DNA from 2 places in the Acidovorax sp. SRI_002 genome. Region 1 is predicted to be linked to the other one. Evidence: predicted binding sites of a transcription regulator. Region 1 holds the regulator's gene; the other holds the start of a gene.
The links. Region 1 encodes FNR, which switches genes on or off when oxygen is low (the NO sensors DNR and NnrR bind a similar motif). Its sites were predicted from a motif close to TTGATNNNNATCAA; they were not measured.
Positions count from the first base shown of each region.

Region 1 (5,360 bases):
GCTGCCGCCACACGAAAGCTGCTCACCGGGAACGGATGGTGCAACCAACCCACGTCGAGCTGGATGTACATGCCGACACGCAGTTGGCTGATGTCGATGAGGATGGAGGAGTTCACTTCAAGGCGTGTGAAACATGGCGACGTCAATGCCACCAATAGTTACACAGATTATCGCCAGATCGAGGGTATTGTCGAAGGAGTGCGCCTGCGCCGCAGCGGCATGGCAACACTTGCCTTTCTCACCAAGGGCAAGCGTTGATCACCCTTGTATAGACATGGATTTACGAGGCCTCCCGAACCCCGTCGCACCGCAGCTTGCAAATCGGGGAACTGCTGGCTAGCGGCACCACAACGACGGTTTGTAGATCAGGTCCATCCAGAGTGCCCAGCTGGCCACGGCGCACAGCAAACCTCCTGCGATGCGCGTTCCCCAGTCCGCACGTTTCGCATTGACCCCTGCTTTCAGCCGAATCCACACCAAGGGCCCGCCCACCAGCCACACACCACTGCCCAGGCCAAAAAGCGCCATGCTGAGCGCCCCTTCCAGAGGCCCTCCGCTCAGCGCAGCCACGAGCAGCGCTGAGTAGAGCAGGCCACAGGGCATCAAGGCCCAAAGCCCACCAGCAACCAGAACCCCGCCTGGTGCACTGACCAGAGGCCGCACACGCGCCCATACGGTACGGCCCGCCTGCTCTACCCACGGGGGCTGGCGCGCCTGGATCACCATCATCAAACCCCACGCCATCACCGCAACATGCATCAGGGTCCACGCAGGGCGAAATGCCACGGTTTGCTGGGTCAACCATGCCAGGCTGTCCATGGCCCATGCAGCCAAGCCACCCGCCACAGCGTACCCGGCCAAGCGGCCAGCATGAAAAGCGACGGCGCGCCGAATGACACCGCCACGGGGCACCCACTGCACTGTCTGCACCGTCGGGGGAGTTGCCTGTGGCTGCGCATCGCCACCGGCTGTGGACGCCATGCCCACACCGCCCTGCCCGATCAATGCCCCACAAGGCGCAGAACACATGGCCAAACAATGGGACCCGCCAACGAGCCCCATCAGCAAGGCGGTTGAGGCGACCGTAGCAATCATGAGGATCAGATGATGCGCGAAAAACGGGCGCGGTTGCGGTCAGCCTGCAGGTAACGGTCAAAGACCATGGCAATGCCACGCACAAAGAACCAGCCCATGGCAGTGACCTCGACCCCATCGGGCCGCACCACCACAAGCCCCTGCTCGGCCATGGTTTCCAGTTGCGCCAGCTCCGCAGAGAAGTAGTGGCGAAAGTCGATCAACCACGCTTGCTCCATGGGCTCAAACAACAGCTCGCCTTGGCACATCAAGGCCATGATGACCGCGCGGCGCACGAGATCGTCGCGCGTCAGGGCCAACCCACGAACGACGGGCAGGCGCCCCTGGTTCAGAAAATCGTAATACTCATCCAGGGTCTTGGCATTTTGGCTGTAGGTGGCTCCGACACGGCCAATCGCAGACACACCCAGGCCGATCAGGTCGCAATCAGGTTGCGTACTGTAGCCCTGGAAGTTGCGGTGCAGACGCCCCTGGCGCTTGGCGACTGCCAATGCATCCTCAGGCAATGCAAAGTGGTCCATGCCCACATACACGTACCCAGCATCCATGAAGGCGTCCAGCGAACGGGAGAGCATCGACACCTTGCCTGCAGCCGCTGGCAACTCGGCCGAAACAATACGGCGCTGAGGCTTGAAACGTTCTGGCAGATGGGCATACGCGTACAACGCGATACGGTCAGGCCGCAGCTGCGTAACCTGGGCCAGCGTGCGGTCAAACGACTCTGGCGTCTGCCGAGGCAGGCCGTAGATCAAATCCACATTGATGGATTCAAAACCCAGCGAACGTGCGGACTCCACCAGCGAAAACACCTGCTCGGCAGGCTGTATGCGGTGAACAGCCTTTTGAACCTCGGGATCGAAATCCTGCACCCCAAAGCTCAGTCGGTTGAACCCCAGTTCCGCCAGCACTGCAAGGCGGTCCGCATTGACGGTGCGAGGGTCCACCTCAATCGAATACTCCCCGCCCGGCGCCAACGAAAAGCTGCGTTTGAGCATGCCCATCAGCTCCCGCAAGCCCTCGTCCGATAAAAAAGTGGGCGTGCCACCACCCAGGTGAAGCTGGCTCACCACCTGCCCCGTGCCGCAGTGTGCTGTGTGCAAGTCAATCTCGCGGCTCAAATACCGCAAGTACACCTCTGCCCGATCATGGTGTTTGGTGATGATCTTGTTGCATGCGCAGTAGTAACACAGGGACTCGCAAAAGGGGATGTGCACGTACAAAGACAGCGGCAAGGCCTTCGTCATGGAGCCCAGCCTGCGCTGCTCCAAGGCAAGCGCGTAGTCGTCCTGCCCAAAGGCCTCGACGAAACGGTCAGCTGTTGGGTAAGAGGTATAACGGGGCCCTGGCACGTCGAAACGGCGCAGCAGCTCGGGCGAAACAGCGGTCATGGGCAAATTCCTTGCGTACACTTCGACTGTGCCGTAAGCTGCACTCCACGTCCTTGACCTGCATCAAGTGATGGGCCGGGACGAACAGCGACAATTTGATGCACATCAGTCGCCCACCCGCACCCAAAGGCCCAGCCTGTTAGGCATATGGGGCGATATGCTCAAACCTTACCCAGCCTCTGTGCCTATGAACCCGCTCACCATCAAAGTCGCCTGCTCCAACTGCAACCTGCGCGAGCTGTGCATGCCGGTGGGGCTGAGCGAGGAACAGCTGCAACGCATTGACGAGGTCGTTGCCGTTCGCCGCAAGATCAAACGCGGTGGAACCCTTTTCCGCAACGGCGAATCCTTCACCTCGCTCTATGCCATTCGAACCGGCTTCTTCAAAACATGTGTAGCCACCGAAGACGGGCGTGACCAGGTCACGGGTTTTCAGATGGCAGGCGAGATCATCGGCCTTGATGGCATCGTGAATGACCACCACACCTGCGATGCGGTGGCCCTGGAAGACGCGGAAGTCTGCGTCATGCCGTTTGACCGCATCGAAGAACTGTCCCGCGAAGTCACCGCATTGCAGCACCATGTGCACAAGATCATGAGCCGCGAGATTGTCCGCGAGCATGGCGTGATGCTGCTCCTGGGCAGCATGCGCGCTGAGGAGCGCCTGGCCGCGTTCCTGCTCAACCTGGTTCAGCGCCTGCACGCCCGGGGGTTCTCGCAGTCCGAGCTCGTGCTGCGCATGACCCGCGAAGAGATCGGTAGCTACCTGGGCCTCAAGCTCGAAACCGTGAGCCGCACCTTCTCCAAGTTCGTGGAAGAAGGCATTGTCGAGGTCAAGCAGCGCCATGTGCGCATCCTGGAGACCGAGGCCCTCAAGCGCATCGTGAACAACCAGCAAGCCTGCCACTGAACCTGCTGTCGTCTGCCATCCTGGCAGTCCTTACCACATTACCTTTGCCAATAGGTGGCACTACCGCTCAAGGGCACGATGATGTCTTGCGGCAGTCATCGGGACGCTCGCCTTCGGGAACCGGGCAACGGTTAAGTTCAAACGGTGACATGGCCAGCAGCGTGGTCAACGCGCTGGATGCCATCGTGATCATCCAGAACGCAAAAAAGGCCAGCGTGTACACGCCCTGCCGTGACAATGCCAACGGCTGCCCAAACCAGTGCAGGTCTTGCGGATCCACCATCGCAAAAACCAGCATTTCCATCACACCGGCCATCAAAAAGGCCGGCCAGGCAATCCACATCACGCGTTGCATCCACATTGGTTTGTCTCCTGGTAAGGCCGTGCAGGCATGCTGCCCGGCCAGGTGGGTTCAGCGCGGCTGGTCCTGGACCGGGGTGGCAGCGTGGTTGCGGCCCTTCATGGCTGGCAACAGGCTTTTTTCTGGGGTGGCCAGTGTCTTGTTGATCTCGATGCCCTGGCGGTAATAATCTTCCGCGACCACAGGGTCGGGGCGCGATATCGCGAGCCACAGGGTCACAAACCCTGCAATGATCACGATCACGGGACCGGCGATGATCAGCCACACATGGCCAAACCTCCACCAGGGTGCAGCGGCAGAAGGGGCAGTGCCGAGGGCGGAACTGGATGGCATGGTGCTTACTCCTCAAAAATTATCTTGCTCAAAGCAAGACCCGCGAAGGTCTTGCACCCGGGCGCGCGCTGCGTTATCGCGGCACCAGAAACACGGATTTCTCGCTCACATGGGCGTCCGCGCCCAAGGCCTGCACATCGAACTGCACGGCATGTGATCCTGAAGGGGCTGATCCATAGGGTATCTGCAGACGGACGGCCACCCACCGGGACTCCGCCGCACCGATGTCCACCTCGGCATCAGAAGCGACTTCCAGCCCTTCAAGGCCACGCACACTGATGCGATAGCGCTGGGGGCCTTCAGTGGCGTTCATGATCTGCAGGCGGTAGATGTTCTCCAGCTTTCCACCCGCCACGATGCGCGACAGCGCCGCCCGATCACGCACCACATCCACCTTCAAAGGCGTGCGTGTGACAAGGCTGGCCATCATGCCTACGCACAGGGCCACCAGAACCGCGCTGTATATCAGCACTCGTGGCCGCAGCACACGGCGCAGGATCTGCGACTGACTCCACCGTTTGGCCACGCCATTCTGCGTAGAAAACCGGATGAGCCCGCGCGGATACTGCATCTTGTCCATCACGGTATTGCAGGCGTCCACGCACAGGCCACAGCCGATGCATTCGTACTGCAAGCCCTTGCGAATGTCGATGCCCACAGGGCACACCTGCACACACAGCGAGCAGTCAATGCAATCGCCCAACCCCTGGGCCTTGTAGTCGATGTTCTTCTTGCGCGGCCCACGCTGCTCACCGCGTTCTGGGTCGTAGGTAACGATCAGCGTGTCCTTGTCGAACATGGCGCTCTGAAAGCGCGCATAGGGACACATGTATTTGCACACCTGTTCGCGCATATAGCCGGCATTGCCATAGGTGGCAAAGCCATAGAACAGTACCCAGAAAATCTGCCAGCCACCCTGCACCGCCAGCAGCTCTGCCCCGAGTTCGCGGATGGGCACGAAATAGCCCACGAACGTGAACCCCGTCCACAACGCCACGGCAATCCAGATGACCTGCTTAAAAAACTTCTTGCGAACCTTCTCGAAGGTCCAGGGCCCATTGTCCAGCCGAAGCCGTGCACTGCGATCACCTTCGATCTTGTGCTCGATCCACATGAACATTTCGGTGTAGACCGTTTGCGGGCACGCAAATCCACACCAAAGCCGCCCCGCCACCGCCGTAAACAGGAACAGCGACAACGCCGAGATAATGAGCAGGCCCGTGAGATAGATGAAATCCTGGGGGTACAGAACCAGGCCGAAGATGTAGAACCG
Region 1 covers NZ_JBYCZW010000005.1:120,265-125,624, forward strand. The annotation lists gene AC2YJX_RS14625 (HD-GYP domain-containing protein) at 1-116, opposite strand, end outside; gene AC2YJX_RS14630 (hypothetical protein) at 127-258, shown strand; gene AC2YJX_RS14635 (sulfite exporter TauE/SafE family protein) at 337-1,095, opposite strand; gene hemN (oxygen-independent coproporphyrinogen III oxidase) at 1,101-2,483, opposite strand; gene fnr (fumarate/nitrate reduction transcriptional regulator Fnr) at 2,671-3,393, shown strand; gene AC2YJX_RS14650 (hypothetical protein) at 3,461-3,754, opposite strand; gene AC2YJX_RS14655 (FixH family protein) at 3,806-4,087, opposite strand; gene ccoG (cytochrome c oxidase accessory protein CcoG) at 4,161-5,360, opposite strand, start outside.

Region 2 (5,360 bases), on a different contig from region 1:
TTCACCATACGTTTGCGCATGCTGGGGGCCATTGGCGTGGTGCTGGGCCTGCTGGGGCTGCTGGGGGGCGCGGGCATGCTGGGCATGTTCCGCATCCACAACATGAGCCAGGACTTCATGGACCACTCGTTTGCCGAGGTGGGCTACATGGCCGAGCTGCGTGGCGAGATGGGGGCCATTCGCCAGTTCGAGAAGGACATGATCATTGGCTATGAAAAGCCCGAGGCGGTGAAAGCGGCGCACGCCAAATGGCTGGAAAGTCAGGACAAGGCCAAGAAGATTGCGAACAAGTTCCTGGAAGGCGAGGAAGACTCTGACAACCCTGTGGTGCGCAACATCGTCAAGCGCCTGGACAGCTACCGCGAGCTGTTCGCGCACGTGGCGCGCCAGCTGGAGGCCAGCGGCTATGACACGGCCACGATTGCCAACCGCATGAGCGGCAAGGCCGTGGCCGAGTTTGCCGAGGCCGACAAGCTGATGGCGGAGCTTGATTCCGTGCTACGCGCCGAGGTGGCCAAGTCGGTGGAGCAGCAGGGCGAGGTGTCTGACCAGACCAAGTGGCTGTTTGTGCTGGCCGTGCTGATCACCGTGGTGGTGGTGGTGCCCACCACGCTGATGAACATGAACTCCATCTGCCGCCCGTTGGAAGACGCACGCAGGATGGCGCAGGCGATTGCGGGGGGCGACCTCTCGCAGCACATTGCGGCCGAGGGCAAGGATGAAGTGGCCGACCTGCAGCGCGCTCTGCGCGACATGCAGCAGGGCCTGGGCGCGCTGGTGGCGCAGGTGCGCGATGCCAGCGGCAACATCGCCACAGCCAGCCAGGAGATTGCCACGGGCAACCAGGACCTGTCGCAGCGCACCGAGCAGACGGCCAGCAACGCCCAGGAGGCCGTGTCTTCGCTGTCGCAGCTGACCGCCACGGTGCAGCAGACGGCGTCGTCGTCGCAGATGGCGAACCAGTTGGCGGCCTCGGCCTCGCAGATGGCCACGCACGGCGGTGGCGTGGTGCAGCAGGCCGTGGCCAGCATGCACGAGATCTCCACCTCCAGCCGCAAGATCGGCGACATCATCGGCCTGATCGACTCGATTGCGTTCCAGACCAACATCCTCGCGCTGAACGCTGCCGTCGAGGCCGCCCGCGCGGGGGAACAGGGCCGGGGCTTTGCGGTGGTGGCCAGCGAAGTGCGCAGCCTGGCGCAGCGCTCTGCCGCAGCAGCCAGCGACATCAAGGGGTTGATCCAGAACAGCGTGACGGCCGTGGACGGTGGCGTGCGCCACGTGGAAGAAGCGGGCACGGCCATGAAGGACATCGTGAGCAGTGTGCAGCGCGTGGGCGACATCATTGGCGAGATCACGGCAGCGGCGTCCGAGCAGTCGGCCGGCATCGGCCAGGTGAATGGCTCGGTGGGCGAGATCGACCGCATGACGCAGCAGAACGCGGCGTTGGTGGAAGAGTCCGCCGCTGCCGCCGAATCACTTCGCGAGCAGGCCGCGCGGCTGTCGCAGGTGGTGCAGCAGTTCCATCTGGCCGACGACCAGCATTCCGTCGGCGTGCGGCAGACCGTCGCCCTACAGCACGGTACATCCATGGCGCTGGCGGCTCCATCCGTCCAGGGTGTTGACCTTGATTCGGCCATCAAGGCCCATGCGCAGTGGCGCACCAAGTTGCGCGATGCCGCCAAGAAGCATCAGCAGCTTGATGCCGACACGATCAGGCGCGATGACTGCTGCGAGCTGGGTCGTTGGCTGCATGGCAAAGGACAGGGGTCATATGGCGCCTTGCCTGCCTTCCAGTCATTGGTGGACAAGCACCGCGACTTCCATGAAGTGGCAGGCGCCATTGCCCAAACCATCAACCGGGGCAACTACGCGGACGCCGAGCAGGCATTGGCGGGCAATACCCCGTTCTCGCAGGCCTCCAGCGCGGTCGGTGCCGCCATCATCCAGTTGCGCAACAGCCTTTGAGGATCGGGTATCAGGGCCGCAGCTGACGGACCGGATGATCCTGGCCTCGGATGGGTGAGGCGTCTTGGGGCCCCCGGCGTGGCAGCCCCGGTATCTCTTGATCTGCGTCAGGCGGTGTAGGCGCGCATCGTGGCAATCTTGAAACCCCGTATCACCCTGGGGAGTGCACCATGCCGTCGATCAGCCTGCGGACCATTCGCGAAGAGCATGCGTCGCTTGCGGCGGTGCTCCATTCCTTGCGCCTGATGCTGGACCAGGGCCCGGGCGATGCGCCTGCCGCGTTCTTTGACGTGATGCGGGCCATGCTGTTCTACATCGACGAGTTTCCCGAAAGGCAGCACCACCCCAAAGAGTCGCAGTGGCTTTTCCCCAAAGTGGCCGAGCGCGCGCCCCAGGCCGCTGAGGCCATTGCGCAGCTGGAGCGCGACCACGAAGGTGGCGAGGCAGCGGTGCGGGAGCTGCAGCACCTGCTGCTGGGCTGGGAGCTGATGGGTGATGGCCGCCGCGAGGCCTTCGCCGACGCGCTGCAGCGCTATGTGCGCTTTTACCTGGAGCACATGCGCACCGAGGAAACCGTGGTCCTGCCGGCGGCGCAGGAGTGCCTGCAGCCCGGTGATTGGGTGGCCATTGATGCGGCCTTTGCCAGCAACACCAACCCGCTGGCCCCGGGCAAGCCGCGCGATGCGGCGTATGACCGGTTGTTCACCCGGATCGTGATGCGGGCGCCCAGCCCGATAGGGCTTGGAAGCCCCCCCTGAGTCGCCTGCGGCGCCTTCCCCCTCAAGGGGGACGCCGCCAGCGTGGCGGGGCGGCCCTTGCGCGGCGGCCCTGGCTTGGGGCGCGCCGGTATCCACCGTTGTGTGGCGAGACTGCCGCTTGGTGGACAGGGCTGTTCAGCCCGCTGCCAAGGCTGGATAGTCGGTGTACCCCTCAGCACCGCCTCCGTACAGCGTCGCGCGGTTGATTTCGTTCAGCGGGGCGTTGCTCTCCAGGCGCGCCACCAGGTCGGGGTTGGCGATGAAGGGGCGGCCAAAGGCAACAATGTCGGCACCGTGGGCCAGGGCGGTATCGGCCAGCTCGCGGGTGTAGGCGTTGTTGACCATCCAGGCGCCCTTGCCACCGGCTGCGCGGTAGGCGGCCTTGAGGGCGGCGTAGTCGAAGGGGCGGCCTTTCACCTCGCGCGGGCCGCCGGTGGCGCCTTCGATGACGTGGATGTAGGCCAGGCCCAGTGGGCCAAGGTGGCGCACCACGTGGTCGAACAGGGGCTGGGGGTCGGCGTCCACGATGTCGTTGGCGGGGGTGACGGGCGACAGGCGGATGCCGGTGCGGCCACCGCCGATTTCCTCGACGATGGCGCGGGTCACTTCCAGCAGCAGACGGGCGCGGTTGGCAATGCTGCCGCCGTAGTCGTCGGTGCGCTGGTTGGCACCGGTCTTGAGGAACTGGTCGATCAGGTAGCCGTTGGCCGCGTGGATCTCCACACCGTCAAAGCCCGACGCAATGGCGTTGCGCGCGGCGTGGCGGTAGTCCTGCACGATGCCGGGGATCTCTTCGGCATCGAGCGCGCGGGGCATGGAGGTGGGTGTGAAGGTGGGCACGCCGTCCTTGATGAGCACGGTCTTGGTGTTGGCCTGCACGGCCGAGGGCGCCACGGGTGCTGCGTTGCCGGGTTGCAGGTCGGTGTGCGACACACGGCCCACGTGCCACAGCTGCACCACGATCTTGCCGCCGGCGTCATGCACGGCGCGGGTCACCTTCTTCCAGCCATCCAGCTGCTCGGTGCCGTACAGACCGGGCACATCGGCATAGCCCTGGGCTTGTGGGCTGATGGCCGTGGCCTCGGAAATGATGAGGCCGGCACTGGCGCGCTGCGCGTAGTAGGTGGCAACCAGGTCGGTGGGGATGGCCTCGGGCGAGCGGTTGCGCGTCAGGGGCGCCATGGCAATGCGGTTGGCCAGCTGAAGGTCGCCCGCGCGGGTGGGTTCAAACAAAGAGGTCATGGTGAGGGTGTCCTGAGGGGCTGTGTGCAAGAAAAGCAGCCATTCAGCTTAATGCTGCAGCGCAAAACGTGCAGCACACTTGCGTCAACAAGGGCACAGGTTTTGTGTTAGCCCGGTCCTCTGACTGTCGTGCCAGCGGCGCGGGGGCCGTTGCACGAGAATGGACCGCCATGCCCTTGCCACCGCCTTCCGCATCGTTTTCCGTCTCCCCGTTGCGCAGCCTGTGGCTGGCCGTGGCCTTGTCGATGGGTGCGGCCATCTCGCTGGGTATCACGCGGTTTGCCTATGCCTTGTTGTTGCCGCCCATGCGTGAGGACCTGGGCTGGTCGTACACGCTGGCGGGCGGCATGAACACGGTGAACGCGCTGGGCTATCTGCTGGGGGCTCTTGCCACGCCATTGCTGTTGAGGCGCGTGGCCCCGGGGACGGTGCTGGTGGCAGGTGCGGTGATGGCCACGGTGTTCATGGGCCTGAGCGGATTTTTCACGCAGGCAGCGCCCCTGCTGGTGCAGCGCCTGCTGGCCGGTGGTGCCAGTGCGCTGGTGTTCATTGCGGGGGGCCTGCTGGCGGCACGGCTCGGCGCCCAGGTGCCGGGGCGCAGCGGTTTGCTGCTGGGCCTGTACTACGGCGGCACGGGCTGGGGCATCAGCCTGTCGGCCTGGCTGGTGCCTGCGGTGCTGGGCGTGGCGCCTGCGCCGCACAGCTGGACCTGGGCGTGGTGGGTGCTGGCGCTGGCCTGCATGGCGGCCACGGCGGTGCTGCTGTGGCCTGCGCGGGCGTTGAACGGGCTGGCTGCACCCGTGGCCGCCGCGCCCGGGACCACACCGGAGGCTGCAGTGCCCGACCGCGTGCGCTGGCGGGCGCTGGCCCCTGCGCTGTTGGGTTATGGCCTGTTTGGCGTGGGCTACATCGGCTATATGACGTTTGTGGTGGCGCTGCTGCGCGAGCAGGGCCGGGGTGCGGGCGAGGTGACGCTGTTCTACGCCCTGCTGGGTCTGGCGGTGGTGTTGTCGTCACGTATCTGGGCTGGGTTGCTGGACCGCAGCCGGGGCGGGGAGGCACTGGCGCGGCTCAATGCGCTGCTGGGCGTGGCCACCATCCTGCCCGCCATCACGGGCGCGTGGCCGGTGGTGCTGGCCTCGGGGCTGCTGTTTGGCGGGGTGTTCCTGTCGGTGGTGGCATCGACCACGGCGCTGGTGCGGCACAACCTGCCGCAGGCGCTGTGGGCCAGCGGCATCAGCGCGTTCACCATCGTGTTTGCGGCGGGGCAGATCGTGGGGCCCACGGTGGTGGGCTGGATTGCCGATGGCCCTGGAGGCCTGGCGCGCGGGCTGGTGTTCTCCGCCTGCGCGTTGTGGGTGGGGGCGCTGGTGGCGTGGCGGCAGAAGCCGC
Region 2 covers NZ_JBYCZW010000003.1:348,698-354,057, reverse strand. The annotation lists partial or broken gene AC2YJX_RS09795 (methyl-accepting chemotaxis protein) at 1-1,536, shown strand, start outside; gene AC2YJX_RS09790 (CZB domain-containing protein) at 1,591-1,968, shown strand; gene AC2YJX_RS09785 (hemerythrin domain-containing protein) at 2,139-2,726, shown strand; gene AC2YJX_RS09780 (alkene reductase) at 2,862-3,968, opposite strand; gene AC2YJX_RS09775 (YbfB/YjiJ family MFS transporter) at 4,139-5,360, shown strand, end outside.
Region 2: AC2YJX_RS09785 (hemerythrin domain-containing protein) is a predicted target of FNR. The motif match lies at 2,066-2,079, and genes of this name have one in related genera.